3 regions of the Azonexus caeni genome follow, and region 3 is predicted to be linked to each of the others. Evidence: predicted binding sites of a transcription regulator. Region 3 holds the regulator's gene; each other region holds the start of a gene.
The links. The regulator sigma-54, encoded in region 3, starts transcription at its own class of promoters, with help from an activator protein. The targets are predictions, from matches to a motif close to TGGCACGCTTNCTGCTNA.
Positions count from the first base shown of each region.

Region 1: the regulator sigma-54 is predicted to act here: its motif matches at 1,605-1,622, upstream of nifV (homocitrate synthase).
Region 2: the regulator sigma-54 is predicted to act here: its motif matches at 2,088-2,105, upstream of ACLIIZ_RS17405 (urease accessory protein UreD).

Region 1 is NZ_JBKJAD010000020.1:51,047-55,084, reverse strand. Features, by position in the region: gene ACLIIZ_RS16580 (4Fe4S-binding leucine-rich repeat protein) at 1-492, shown strand, start outside; gene ACLIIZ_RS16575 (hypothetical protein) at 489-1,460, shown strand; gene nifV (homocitrate synthase) at 1,644-2,780, shown strand; gene cysE (serine O-acetyltransferase) at 2,773-3,540, shown strand; gene ACLIIZ_RS16560 (hypothetical protein) at 3,542-4,038, shown strand, end outside.
Region 2 is NZ_JBKJAD010000022.1:65,016-69,053, reverse strand. Features, by position in the region: gene ACLIIZ_RS17420 (hypothetical protein) at 1-335, opposite strand, end outside; gene ACLIIZ_RS17415 (hypothetical protein) at 597-1,208, shown strand; gene ACLIIZ_RS17410 (ankyrin repeat domain-containing protein) at 1,220-1,759, shown strand; gene ACLIIZ_RS17405 (urease accessory protein UreD) at 2,151-3,017, shown strand; gene ureA (urease subunit gamma) at 3,028-3,330, shown strand; gene ACLIIZ_RS17395 (urease subunit beta) at 3,344-3,649, shown strand; gene ureC (urease subunit alpha) at 3,649-4,038, shown strand, end outside.
Region 3 is NZ_JBKJAD010000001.1:208,801-212,838, reverse strand. Features, by position in the region: gene hprK (HPr(Ser) kinase/phosphatase) at 1-755, opposite strand, end outside; gene ptsN (PTS IIA-like nitrogen regulatory protein PtsN) at 765-1,214, opposite strand; gene hpf (ribosome hibernation-promoting factor, HPF/YfiA family) at 1,271-1,597, opposite strand; gene ACLIIZ_RS00920 (RNA polymerase factor sigma-54) at 1,612-3,069, opposite strand; gene lptB (LPS export ABC transporter ATP-binding protein) at 3,097-3,831, opposite strand; gene recX (recombination regulator RecX) at 3,828-4,038, opposite strand, start outside.

The sequences.
Region 1 (4,038 bases), on a different contig from region 3:
CGCGTCGTCGCCAGCCGCCTGCCGGTCGACCAACTGGCGGCGATGGCCAGCGACCCCGACCGCGAAGTCCGCCTGTCGGTGGCCGCCCGCCTGCCGGAAGAACAATTGCCACAGTTGATCGACGACGCCGACTACCTGATCCGCGCCACCGTCGCCCGCCGCCTGCCGCACGGCCAGCTCTCGCGCCTGGCCAAGGACCCGGAACGCGAAGTGCGCAAGGTCGTCGCCAGCCGCCTGCCAGCCTTCGCCCTGCACCTGCTGGCCGACGACCCGGAACCGGAAGTGCGCGCGCTGGTCGCCGAGCGCGCCTTGCCCGGCCTCGCCATCGCCTTGCTCGGCGACCCCGAGTGGTGGGTGCGCCTGGCCGCCATCGACAACGTCCCACCCGAACAACTGGCCGCGCTGGCCGACGACCCGGAACCCGAAGTCCGGGCCGCCGCCCTCGCCCGCCTCAGCCCCACCACCGCCGTCCGCCCCGAGGAAAGAACATGAGCAAGGAAAGCACCGCCTGGACCGAATACTGCAAGTCGCTGTCGCCTGCCATTGCCGGCGCCTGCGCCAGGACCACGGTCAGCGCCGGCCCGACGGCGCTGGTCAAGGCGCTCGACACGGCGCTGGAAGACTGGAAATTCCGCCACGCCTTTGCCCGCGGCGGCTGGTACCGCCTGGGCGGCGTCGTCGACGGCAGCGGCGAACGCGTTTCCGACAATCTCGAGACCTGGCTGGAACAGGAACTCGCCGCCCGCGACGGCGACATCGACCTCCTGGTCGACGATTACGCCGACCAGGAACTCTACGCCACCCGTCTGGTCGGCCAGACCCATTACCTCACCGCCTGCGTCGGCGACGCCCACGAAGACTTCCTCCTGCTCGAAATCGAGGATCTCCAGGAAATGCGCGCCCACCGCCTGTTTGTCGGCGAGCCGGGCTCGCTCGAGGAGTTGACCGATCCGCGCAGCGGCAGCGAGAAACTGCAGCCGCTCGATCTGCCTTTCTACACTTTCCGCCGCCTGCAGCACATCGGTGCCCTGCTGCAGCGCATGCTGGTCCAGAAACCGGAAGCAGCGCCGATCCACCGCATGTTCGAGGACTGGACCAAGAGCAGCGCCGGGCAGACCAGCGCCTACAGCAACCACTGGGTGATCGCCACCCGCGAACACCTCGACCGCTATCAGCAACCGATCATCCGTGCCCAACCGATCGCCACCCTGGCCGGCGAGCCGCCGACTTTCGGCGCGGCAGCGACGACCCGCCAGCTCGAACTGCACCAGGCGCTGACTCAGTTCGACCGCGGCGTCGGCTTCCCGATGGCCTGGTATTTCCACATGCTGACCAGCAAGGCCGTCCCGCACTGGGTGGCGCAGGCGGTCATCGAGGACGCACTCGACGGCTATGCCTACCTGCCGCCGCGCGACCTGGAAGTGGTCCGCCACTGGCTGCACGCGCCCTACACGCTATAGGACCACCCGCCACCGACGCCCCGGTCGTGACCCGGCCGGGGCGTCGTCGCGTTGACCGCCGGCGCCGTGTAGGAATCACGACATGACATTGACAATGTCACTCAAAGAAAAACAATAACTCAATTAAATCAACAATATAAAAGCTGGCACCGGGCTTGCTAATAAAGCAGCAAGGAGCCATCCATGACCCAGCCCTTCATCACCATCAACGACACCACGCTGCGCGACGGCGAGCAATCCGCCGGGGTTGCCTTCTCGCTCGACGAGAAGCTGGCGATCGCCCGCCGCCTCGACGCCATCGGCGTCCCCGAGCTGGAAGTCGGCATCCCGGCGATGGGCGAGGAAGAGCGCGCGTCGATCCGCGCCGTCGCCGGCCTCGGCCTCAACCCGAAGCTGATGGTGTGGAGCCGCATGCACCCCGAGGACATCGCCGCCTGCCGCGACCTCGGCGCCCACCTGGTCGATATCTCGGTGCCGGCTTCCGAACAGCACCTCGCCTACAAGTTGAAGCGCGACCGCCAATGGCTGCTGCGCGAACTGCCGAAGTACATCGGCGCCGCCCGCGACCTCGGCCTCGACGTCGGCGTCGGCTGCGAGGACGCCTCGCGCGCCGACCCTGACTTCCTCTGCGCGCTGGCCGAAGTGGCCGAACGCAGCGGCGCCCGTCGCCTGCGCTTCGCCGACACCCTGGGCATCCTTGAGCCATTCACCACCTTCGACCGGATCGCCCGCCTGCGTGCCAATACCGGCCTCGAAATCGAGATGCACGCGCACGACGACATGGGGCTGGCCACCGCCAACACGCTGGCCGCCTGCAAGGCCGGCGCGACGCACGTCAACACCACGGTCAACGGGCTGGGCGAACGCGCCGGCAACGCGCCGCTGGAAGAAGTCGTGCTCGGTCTGAAGAAATTGCACGGCATCGAAACCGGCGTCGAACTGCGCGGTTTTCCGGCGCTCTCGGCGCTCGTCGCCAGCGCTTCCGGGCGTGCCGTGCCCTGGCAGAAGAGCGTCGTCGGCGCTGGCGCCTTCACGCACGAAGCCGGCATCCATGTCGATGGCCTGCTCAAGCATCCGGACAACTACCAGGGTTTCGACCCGCAGGAAGTCGGCCAGGCGCACCGCATCGTGCTCGGTAAGCATTCCGGTTCGCGCGCCGTGCAGGTGGTCTATGCCGGCCTCGGCGTCGACCTCGACGAAGCCCAGGCGCAGGCGCTGTTGCCGCAGGTGCGCGCTTTCGTCGCCAGCCACAAGCATCCGCCCGAGACGGCCGACCTGATCGGCCTGCTCGCCTCCCTCAGGAGCCCGCTCCATGTCTGACACCCTGACCATGACCGCCCCCACCGTTCCCGCACCGGGCCTGCGCGCCACGCTCCGTGAAGACCTCGCCTGCGTTTTCGAACGCGACCCGGCGGCCCGCTCGACGCTCGAGGTGCTGACCACCTACCCCGGCCTGCACGCCATCCTCGCCTACCGCGTCGCCCACCGCCTGTGGCATGGCGGCTGGCGCTACGCGGCGCGCTTCCTCTCCTTCTTCGCCCGCATGCTGACCAACGTCGACATCCACCCGGGGGCGACGATCGGCCGCCGCTTCTTCATCGATCACGGCGCCTGCGTCGTGATCGGCGAAACCGCCGAGATCGGCGACGACGTCACGCTCTACCACGGGGTCACGCTGGGCGGCACCTCGTGGCGCAAGGGCAAACGCCACCCGACGCTGGAAAACGGCGTCGTCGTCGGCGCCGGCGCCAAGATTCTCGGGCCGATCACGATCGGCGAGCGGGTCCGCGTCGGCGCCAACTCGGTGGTGGTCAAGAACGTCCCGGCCGACCGCACCGTGGTCGGCATTCCCGGCCGCATCGTCGATACCCGCGCCGCGCGCAAGCCGGGCAGCATCGACCTCGAACACAACGTGCTGCCCGACCCGGTGGCACGCTCGATCGCCTGCCTGATCGAACGCATCGAGACGCTGGAAAAGGAACTGGCGACGCTGCGCCACGAACCGGCGCCGCACACCGCCAGCGACTGCCAGACCTGCAGCGCCGGCGACCTGTGCTGCGAGAGCGAGGCGATGCACTGACATGGACCTGCTCGATTTCGCCGACGACACGCTGTACTTCGAGGAGCCGCTGGCGGCTGAAGCCGCCGCGCTCCTTGTCCAGGCGGCCAGCGAATACGGCGAACCGGCCGCCGAACTGTCGCTGCTGCGCGCCCACCTGCTGGCTCCGGACAGCCTGACCGTGCTGGTCGGCATCTACCGCTACTACTTCTACCAGCACCGTCTGGAAGACGCGCTGCAGGTCGCCGAACTCGCCATGCAGCTCTCCGGCCGCCGGCTCGGCCTGCCGGCCTGGGAGCGTATCGACGAAACGCGGCTGGCCGCCGCCGCCGCCAGCTCCTTCGGCATGCTGCGCTTCTACCTGCTAGCGCTGAAGGCGGCCAGCGTCGTCCTGCTTCGTCTCGGCCGCATCGCCGATTCCCGCCAGCGCCTGTGCAAGTTGGCCGCGCTCGACAGCCGCGACCAGCTCGGCGCCGGCAAGCTGCTCGAAGTGGTCGACGCCTTCCGTGGCAACACGGA
Region 2 (4,038 bases), on a different contig from region 3:
GCGTCAATGGCGACGGGGATTTCCGGCGTCGTCGCGGTGTAGCCGGCGAGCAGGTTGCGCAGCGCGGCCAGGCGTTGGGCGTTGTCGCCGCGCGCCGGCAGCGCTTCGATCAGCTTTTCGGCGGCGGGGGCCAAACGGACACCATCGTCGCCGCCGGCGATCAGGCCGGCGCCGTCGAGGCTGGCGAAGGCAGTGGCGAACTCGGCGGCGCTGGGCAGGCTGCCCTGGATCAGTTCGACCGCCGCGACGATGGCCGCCGGGTCGGCCGGCCGGCGCTTGGCAGCGAGCGAAACGGCCAGCAGGAGAAGCAGTTCGTGATCGTGGATGGGGGACATGGAAAACCTTTGCTGGAAATGGCGCCGCTCGGAACTCGACTCGCTGCCTGACCCGACAGTGTAGCGTTTGCTTGCCCCGGCACGCTGCCGATTTGGCGGAATTCTGCGCATTCCTGCGCAATCCTTGGTATTCCCGGCGCCCTTCCCGGCTCATTGCCGCATCTGCGCGCTGATTTTCCTGCAGGTAGTCGTAGCCGATATGCGCGGCGTCGCTGATCAGACTGTTATCGTCCGCTGCCGCTGTTCGAGATTGCCCAGGCCATGGGCGTTTCCCTCATTAGCATTCCGGCCGGGGCGGGAGCCCTGGCTTGGCAAAACACATGGCTATTTCGCGGGCCGCGAATGGCATATCCATTCGCCGATGGTATTATGCCTTGCGCATTTTTTACCCAATTCAACGCATTCGCGGAAAGAATCATCATGGGATCGATCGTTCACACCATACCAGACATACCTGACGCCAACCTCATCTATGACGAAAATGAGACACGACAGATTCTCAAGTTCTTCTGGCCGAGTTTTTCTGAAGTCATCGACACCCTGACCATCACCAACGACACCCGCCGACTTGCACAAACGGCATTGATTGCGGCGATTGATGGTTCATATGCGATGGGATATGTGAGCGCACTTTGGGACACGATGACGCACGCTGTCACGCGGAACAACCGGAACATTCCGGCCTTGGCAAGGCGCCTGGCGCGCAACTTCATACGCCATTGGTGGCGGCATACGCGAGAGCAAGACCTTGCGGATGTGCAGATTTACGAAACCGTTCGGGCAGACATCGCGCGCAACCTGCGCCGGCGACTCGACGCCTTCGCGAACGACGTGGCGCTCAAGCGCGACACGACGACCGTCACTCTGGCGTAGCAAGAAACCACATGAATATGAAACGCGCAATACGCTGGGGGATCGGCCTTATTGCGGTCGCAGTCATTGGACTCTACGGGGAATATGTCCGCGAGAAACTGCAGTTATCTCCGTCGCTGTTATTGGCATGCGCGGACGTAGAACGCGAACCAGGCGCATGGACGTGCCGACAGATACTGCTGCGCCGAACGTTCACGACCGAGGAAATCGCGCAGTTGAATCGCGATGGCGGCGCACTGTTTCCCGTCCTGGCAGAGAATCCGGCGTTAGCTGAGGAAATGCTCGCCTTGTTCATTGAACGTGGTGTCGACGTCAATGCGGGAGAAGAAAAGGTACGGCACTGGACTGCGCTACATGCGATGGCCATTGAAGGCGATCTGGCGCGCGTCCAGTTGTTGCTGCGCCATGGTGCTCGCGCCGACTTGCAGGACTCGAACGGCATGACCGCGTTGGACTTTGCCCGCAAGAAGCTGGAGGAGCTACCAAGCGATCCTGGACGCAAGGAAATCGTCCGCCTGCTCGAAGAAGTCGCATCACGCCGGGCTGGCTGAAGACTCACGTTTGTCGTAGTCGAGACATTGGGCGCTTGACTCGGTCAAACCCCTTGTCCGTTTCTTTAAAAATGGCGCCGGCTTTCGCAGCGCCATTTTTCATTTTCATGCCGTTGGCCCGGTCGACCGCTGGTGTCTCATTGGCGCTTCGCTCTTCTCAACGCTGGCGCGACCTCGGTAGCGGTTTGCGCGCCCGTCGAGCGGGCGGGATCGGGTTTCTTGGATGTGGGGCATGGGAAACCTCCGCTGAAAATGCCCCCACTCGGAACTCGACTCGCTGCCGGAGCCGATAGATGTACCGCTTCGGCCCGGCCACCGCACGATCGACTGATACGGATTATGCGTACTCCTGCGTATTCCCCGCCGCCGGCCCTTCCCGGATAATCCGCCCATGACTTCGCGCCCTCCCGTTTTCCAGGCCGACAATACCGCCGCCTGGCATGCCGAGTTGCACCTGGCCTTCGCCGCCCGCGCCGGCCGCACGGTGCTGCGCGAAAATCGCCATCGCGGTCCGCTGCGCGTGCAGAAGGCGCTCTACCCGGAAGGCGACGCGGTCTGCCAGGCGCTGCTGCTGCATCCGCCCTCGGGCATTGCCGGCGGCGATCATCTGGCGATCGACATTGCCGTCGACGCCAACAGTCACGCCCAGATCACCACGCCGGGCGCCGGCAAGTGGTATCGCTCGGGCGGCGCGGCGGCGTCGCAGACGGTGACGCTGAACGTCGCTGCCGGCGCGACGCTGGAATGGCTGCCGCAGGAAAGCATCGTCTTCGACGGCGCGATTGCCCGCATGGATACCCGCGTTTCGCTCGCCGCCGACAGCCGCTACCTCGGCTGGGACATCCTCTGCCTGGGTCGGGCGGCGGCTGGCGAGCGCTTCGCGCACGGGCGTTTCGACCTGTCCTACCGCATCGAGCGCGCCGGCAAACCGCTGTGGGTCGAGCGCGGCGGCTTTACCGGCAACGATGCGATGTTCGCCAGCCCGGCCGGTTGGGCCGGCGCGACGGTGTGCGGCACGCTGCTGTGCAGCTTCCCGGAACTGCCGCAACAGGCCGCCGCCCTGCTCGAAGCGCTGCGCGCATTGACGCCCGGCGACGGCGCACAACACGACATCACCGCCCTGCCCGGTTTGCTGATCGCCCGTTACCTCGGCGACAGCAGCGAAGCCGCCCGGCTGTGGTTTGCCGAACTGTGGAAAATCCTGCGTCCGGCCGGCTGCGGCCGACCGGCCGTGCTGCCCCGAATCTGGAATACCTGAAGGAGTCGTTATGGAACTGACACCGCGTGAGAAAGACAAGCTCTTGATCTTCACCGCCGGCCTGCTCGCCGAGCGGCGGCTGGCCAAGGGCCTGAAGCTGAACTACCCGGAAGCCGTCGCGCTGATCACCTGCGCGATCATGGAAGGCGCCCGCGAAGGCAGAACGGTGGCCGAGCTGATGCACGCCGGCACCCAGGTGCTGACCCGCGCCGACGTGATGGACGGCATCGCCGAGCTGATCCCGGAAATCCAGGTCGAAGCCACTTTCCCGGACGGCACCAAGCTGGTCACGGTCCACAACCCGATTGTCTGAAAAAGGAGCGCCCATGATCCCCGGAGAACTCCTCGCCGAACCCGGCGAACTCGAATTGAACGCCGGCCGCCCGACCATCACCCTCGTGGTGGCCAACACCGGCGACCGGCCGATCCAGGTCGGCTCGCACTACCACTTCTTTGAAACCAACGCCGGGCTGAGCTTCGACCGTGAAGCGGCGCGCGGCTACCGCCTCGACATCGCCGCCGGTACCGCCGTGCGCTTCGAGCCGGGCCAGACGCGCACCGTGCAACTGGTTGCGCTGGCCGGCGAACGCAAGGTTTACGGTTTCCGTGGCCTGATTCAGGGAGCACTGTAATGGCGAACAAGATTACCCGTCAGGCTTATGCCGAGATGTTCGGCCCGACGACCGGCGACCGCCTGCGTCTGGCCGACACCGAGCTGATCATCGAGGTCGAGAAGGACTACACGATCTACGGCGAGGAAGTGAAATTCGGCGGCGGCAAGGTCATCCGCGACGGCATGGGCCAGAGCCAGCGCGTTTCCGCTGAAACGGTCGATACCGTGATCACCAACGCGCTGATCGTCGATGCCGTGACCGGCATCGTCAAGGCCGACATCGGCTTGAAGGACGGCCGCATCGCCGCTTACGGCCGCGCCGGCAACCCGGACATCCAGCCCGGCGTCACGATTGTGGTCGGCCCCGGCACCGAGGTGATTGCCGGCGAAGGCATGATCGTCACCGCC
Region 3 (4,038 bases):
TGGGCATCGAGCGGCAAGCGTGGCGCATCTTCGGCAGCGATCGTCCGCTGCAGATGGACGATCAGCTTCAGCTTCATTTTCCGGCGCGACGCCGTTTCACCGAAGATGGTCCGGATGTTGAGCAGCCCAAGCCCACGTACCTCGAGAAAATCGCGCAACATGCCCGGGCAGCGGCCCTCGATCGTGGTCGGTGCAATGCGCGCCATTTCCACGACATCGTCGGCCACCAGGCCATGGCCGCGGGAAATCAGTTCGAGCGCCAGTTCCGACTTGCCGACCCCGGAATCGCCGGTGATCAGCACGCCCATGCCGAGCACGTCCATGAACACACCGTGCAGGCTGACCGTGTCGGCGAGGCGGGCGGAAAGATAGATGCGCAGGTGATCGATGACAGCCGAACAGTGCTTGGGCGAGAGGATCAACGGCACATCGGCCAGGCGACAGGCTTCGAGCACGAAATCAGGCGGCTTGAGTCCGTCGGCGACGATCATCGCCGGCGTCCTGGCCGACAGCAGGTCACTGAACAACTGGCCGAAACGGCGTTCGCCGATGCGCATCGCCCAGTCGTACTCGGCCTGCCCCATGACCTGCAGGCGTTCCGGGTGGATGATGTTGATGTGCCCGACGACGTCGGCGCCGTAATTGCTGGCCGCCTTCAGTTCGACCCGGCGGTCGGCGCGCTGACCGACCACCCAGTTGAACAGCAACTGCTCGCGGTTGTCCTGATATAGCTGCTCAAGGCTGATGTGGCGCACGGCGCGGAATCAGGATTTCTTGAACAGGGAGAGAACGGTCGCTACGTCGGGAGCTGCCAGCAGGGCTTCGCGGAAAGCGCGATCGGAGAAGCGTTGCGCCAGCTCGGACAGGATCTGCAGATGTTCCTCGGTCGCCTGTTCCGGTACCAGCAGGACGAAAAGCAGGGTTACCGGTCGGCCGTCCGGCGAGTCGAAGGGAATCGGCGTGGCCAGCCGGATCAGCGCACCAGCCGCCTGTTTCAGGCCCTTGATGCGGCCGTGCGGGATCGCGATACCCTGGCCGAGGCCGGTGGAGCCCAGCTTCTCACGGGCAAACAGGCTGTCGAAAATCTGCGTACGGGCCATGCCGAGACGACTTTCGAAAAGCATCCCGGCCTGTTCGAAAACACGTTTCTTGCTGCTCGCATCCAAATCAAGCAGGACCTGGTCGGCAGTCAGAATGTTGTCTAAGGGGTTCATGGGAGAGTGTTGAAGCAAAGAGACCGCAGCCGGAAACGACTGCGGTCAGGGCCGGCTTATTCGCCTTCTAGGTGCTGCGACGGCTTTTCACCACGGTGGTGATCCTGCACCTTCTGCTTGTATTTCTGGACCTGACGGTCGAGCTTGTCGAACATCGCATCGATCGCCGCGTAGAGATCGTCGCCGGCTTCCTCGACATGGATATCCTTGCCCGGCACGTGCAGGGTGACTTCCGCCTGCTGCTTGAGCTTTTCAACCGAGAGCACGACGCTGACGCCGGTAACCTTGTCGAAGTGACGCAGGACGGGTTCCAGCTTGTTCTCGACGTATTCGCGCAGCGCCGGGGTGACTTCAATGTGATGACCGCTGATTTGCAGATTCATTTTTTCTCCTCTCTCTACAGGGTCTTTCGTAAATTGACCGGCGGGATGTTCAACGATTCGCGGTATTTGGCGACCGTGCGTCGGGCAACGACGATTCCCTGCTGGCCTAGTATTTCGGATAATTGACTATCCGACAAGGGCTTCTTGCCATCCTCGGCCGAAATCAATTGCTTGATCAGGGCACGGATGGCGGTGGCAGAACAGGCACCGCCAGTATCGGTGGATACGTGGCTGCCAAAGAAGTATTTGAGCTCGAAAATTCCCCGCGGCGTCGCCATGTACTTCTGGCTCGTGACGCGTGAAATGGTCGATTCGTGGAGACCGAGCAGGTCGGCGATCTCGCGCAGGACCAGCGGCCGCATCGCGACTTCGCCGTGCTCGAAGAACTGGCGCTGGCGGTCGACGATGGCCTGGGTGACGCGGTGGATGGTCTCGAAACGCTGCTGGACGTTCTTGATCAGCCAGCGCGCTTCCTGCAGCTGGCCGCTCAGGTTGCCGTTGCCGCGCCGCTGCTTGGCGAGGATTTCCGCGTACAAACGGTTGATACGCAGGCGAGGGTAGGCATCGGGGTTGATGTAGGCCGTCCACTTGCCCTTGAGTTTCTTGACGATGACATCGGGCGTGATGTAACGGGCTTCAATCTGCGAATAGCCGGCAGCCGGCCGCGGATTGAGGCTGGTGATCAGCTCGTGGGCGCCCTTGAGGATTTCGTCGTCGCAACCGGTGAGCCGGCGGATCCGCGCAAAGTCACGGGCAGCCAGGAGTTCCAGGTGCTTGTCGGCGATGGCCATGGCCAGCGTCCGCTCGGCGCAATCTTCCTCGACCTTGAGCTGCAGCAGCAGACACTCGCGCAGATCGCGGGCGCCAACACCGGTCGGATCGAAGTTCTGGATGTGGCGCAGGGCGATGTCGAGTTCTTCGAGTTCGACTTCGTACTCGGCGGGCAGCGTTTCCCAGAGTTCCTCGAGCGGCGTCGCCAGGTAACCGTCGTCGTCGAGCGCCTCAATCAGGAAACGGACCAGACTGCGATCGCGTTCCGACATCTGGGTCATCCCCAGTTGCCAGCCGAGATGCTCGCGCAAGCTGACATTGGCCGCGTGACTGTCCTGCGGGTCGGTATCGTCGTCCTCGTCGCGCCCGGCGCCGGTAAAGGTGCCGGCATCGCTCGACCAGCGGTCGTCGTCGACGTCGTCAGGCGTCATCGGCGGCTCGCCCTGGACGTCCTCGCGGCTTTCCGGCGCAGCAGTGTTATCCGTCTGGCTCGTCTTGTCCGGTGAATCGAATTGCTGGGCGGCCGCGTACGATTCCGTCGGGCCGTCGTCGTCACGCTCCAGCATCGGATTTTCCAGCAGGTAGCGTTCGATCTCCTGCTGCATCTCGACCGTCGACAGTTGCAGCAGCTTGATCGACTGCTGCAGTTGCGGCGTCAGGGCGAGATGTTGCGAGAGTTTGAGCTGGAGAGCCGGTTTCATTGCGGAAATGGTCTGGTCACGAAGAGGTCAAAGCCGGAAATGTTCACCCAGATATACCTTGCGCACGCTTTCGTTGTCGACAATTTCTTCCGGCCGTCCAGAAGCCAGGACATGGCCGGCATTGATGATCACCGCGTGATCGCAGATGCCGAGGGTCTCGCGAACATTATGGTCGGTAATCAGGACGCCGATGCCGCGTTCCTTGAGGAAACGGATGATTTTCTGGATTTCCAGCACGGCGATCGGGTCGACACCGGCAAAGGGTTCGTCGAGCAGAATGAAGCGCGGGTTGGTCGCCAGCGCCCGGGCAATCTCGACGCGCCGCCGCTCGCCGCCGGAAAGCGCCGCCGCATTGACGTGGCGGACATGGCCGATGTGCAGTTCGCTCAACAACTCCTCAAGACGGGCAGCGATCTCGGTGGGCGACAGCTTCTGCAGTTCGAGCACCGCCTGGATGTTTTCCTCGACGTTCAACTTGCGGAACACCGACGCTTCCTGTGGCAGATAGGAGAGCCCGAGCCTAGCGCGGGCATGCATCGCCTGATGCGTCAGGCGCTCCTCGTCGATATAGACCTCGCCGCCGTCGGCGACCACCAGCCCGACGACCATGTAGAAGCAGGTAGTCTTGCCGGCGCCGTTCGGGCCAAGCAGACCGACCACCTCACCTGACCTGACTTCGAAGGAAACATCCTCGACGACGGTCCGCGCCTTGTAGCGCTTCTTGAGGTTATGGGCGGACAGGGTGGCTGACGGCAGGCTCATTCGTCTTCGACTCCACGCAGGACATGGCGGATCGCTTCATGGGAAAAGCCGCGATACTGCAGGAAACGCGTCTGTTTTGCACGCGCTTCCGGTGTTTCCGGCGGCTGACCGAACTTCCTGGCCCAGATTGCCCGGCAGCGCTCTACTTCATCGCCCGCTTCCGGCAGCGCCGCTTCGATCTCGCTCTCGCCGATACCGCGCTGCTTC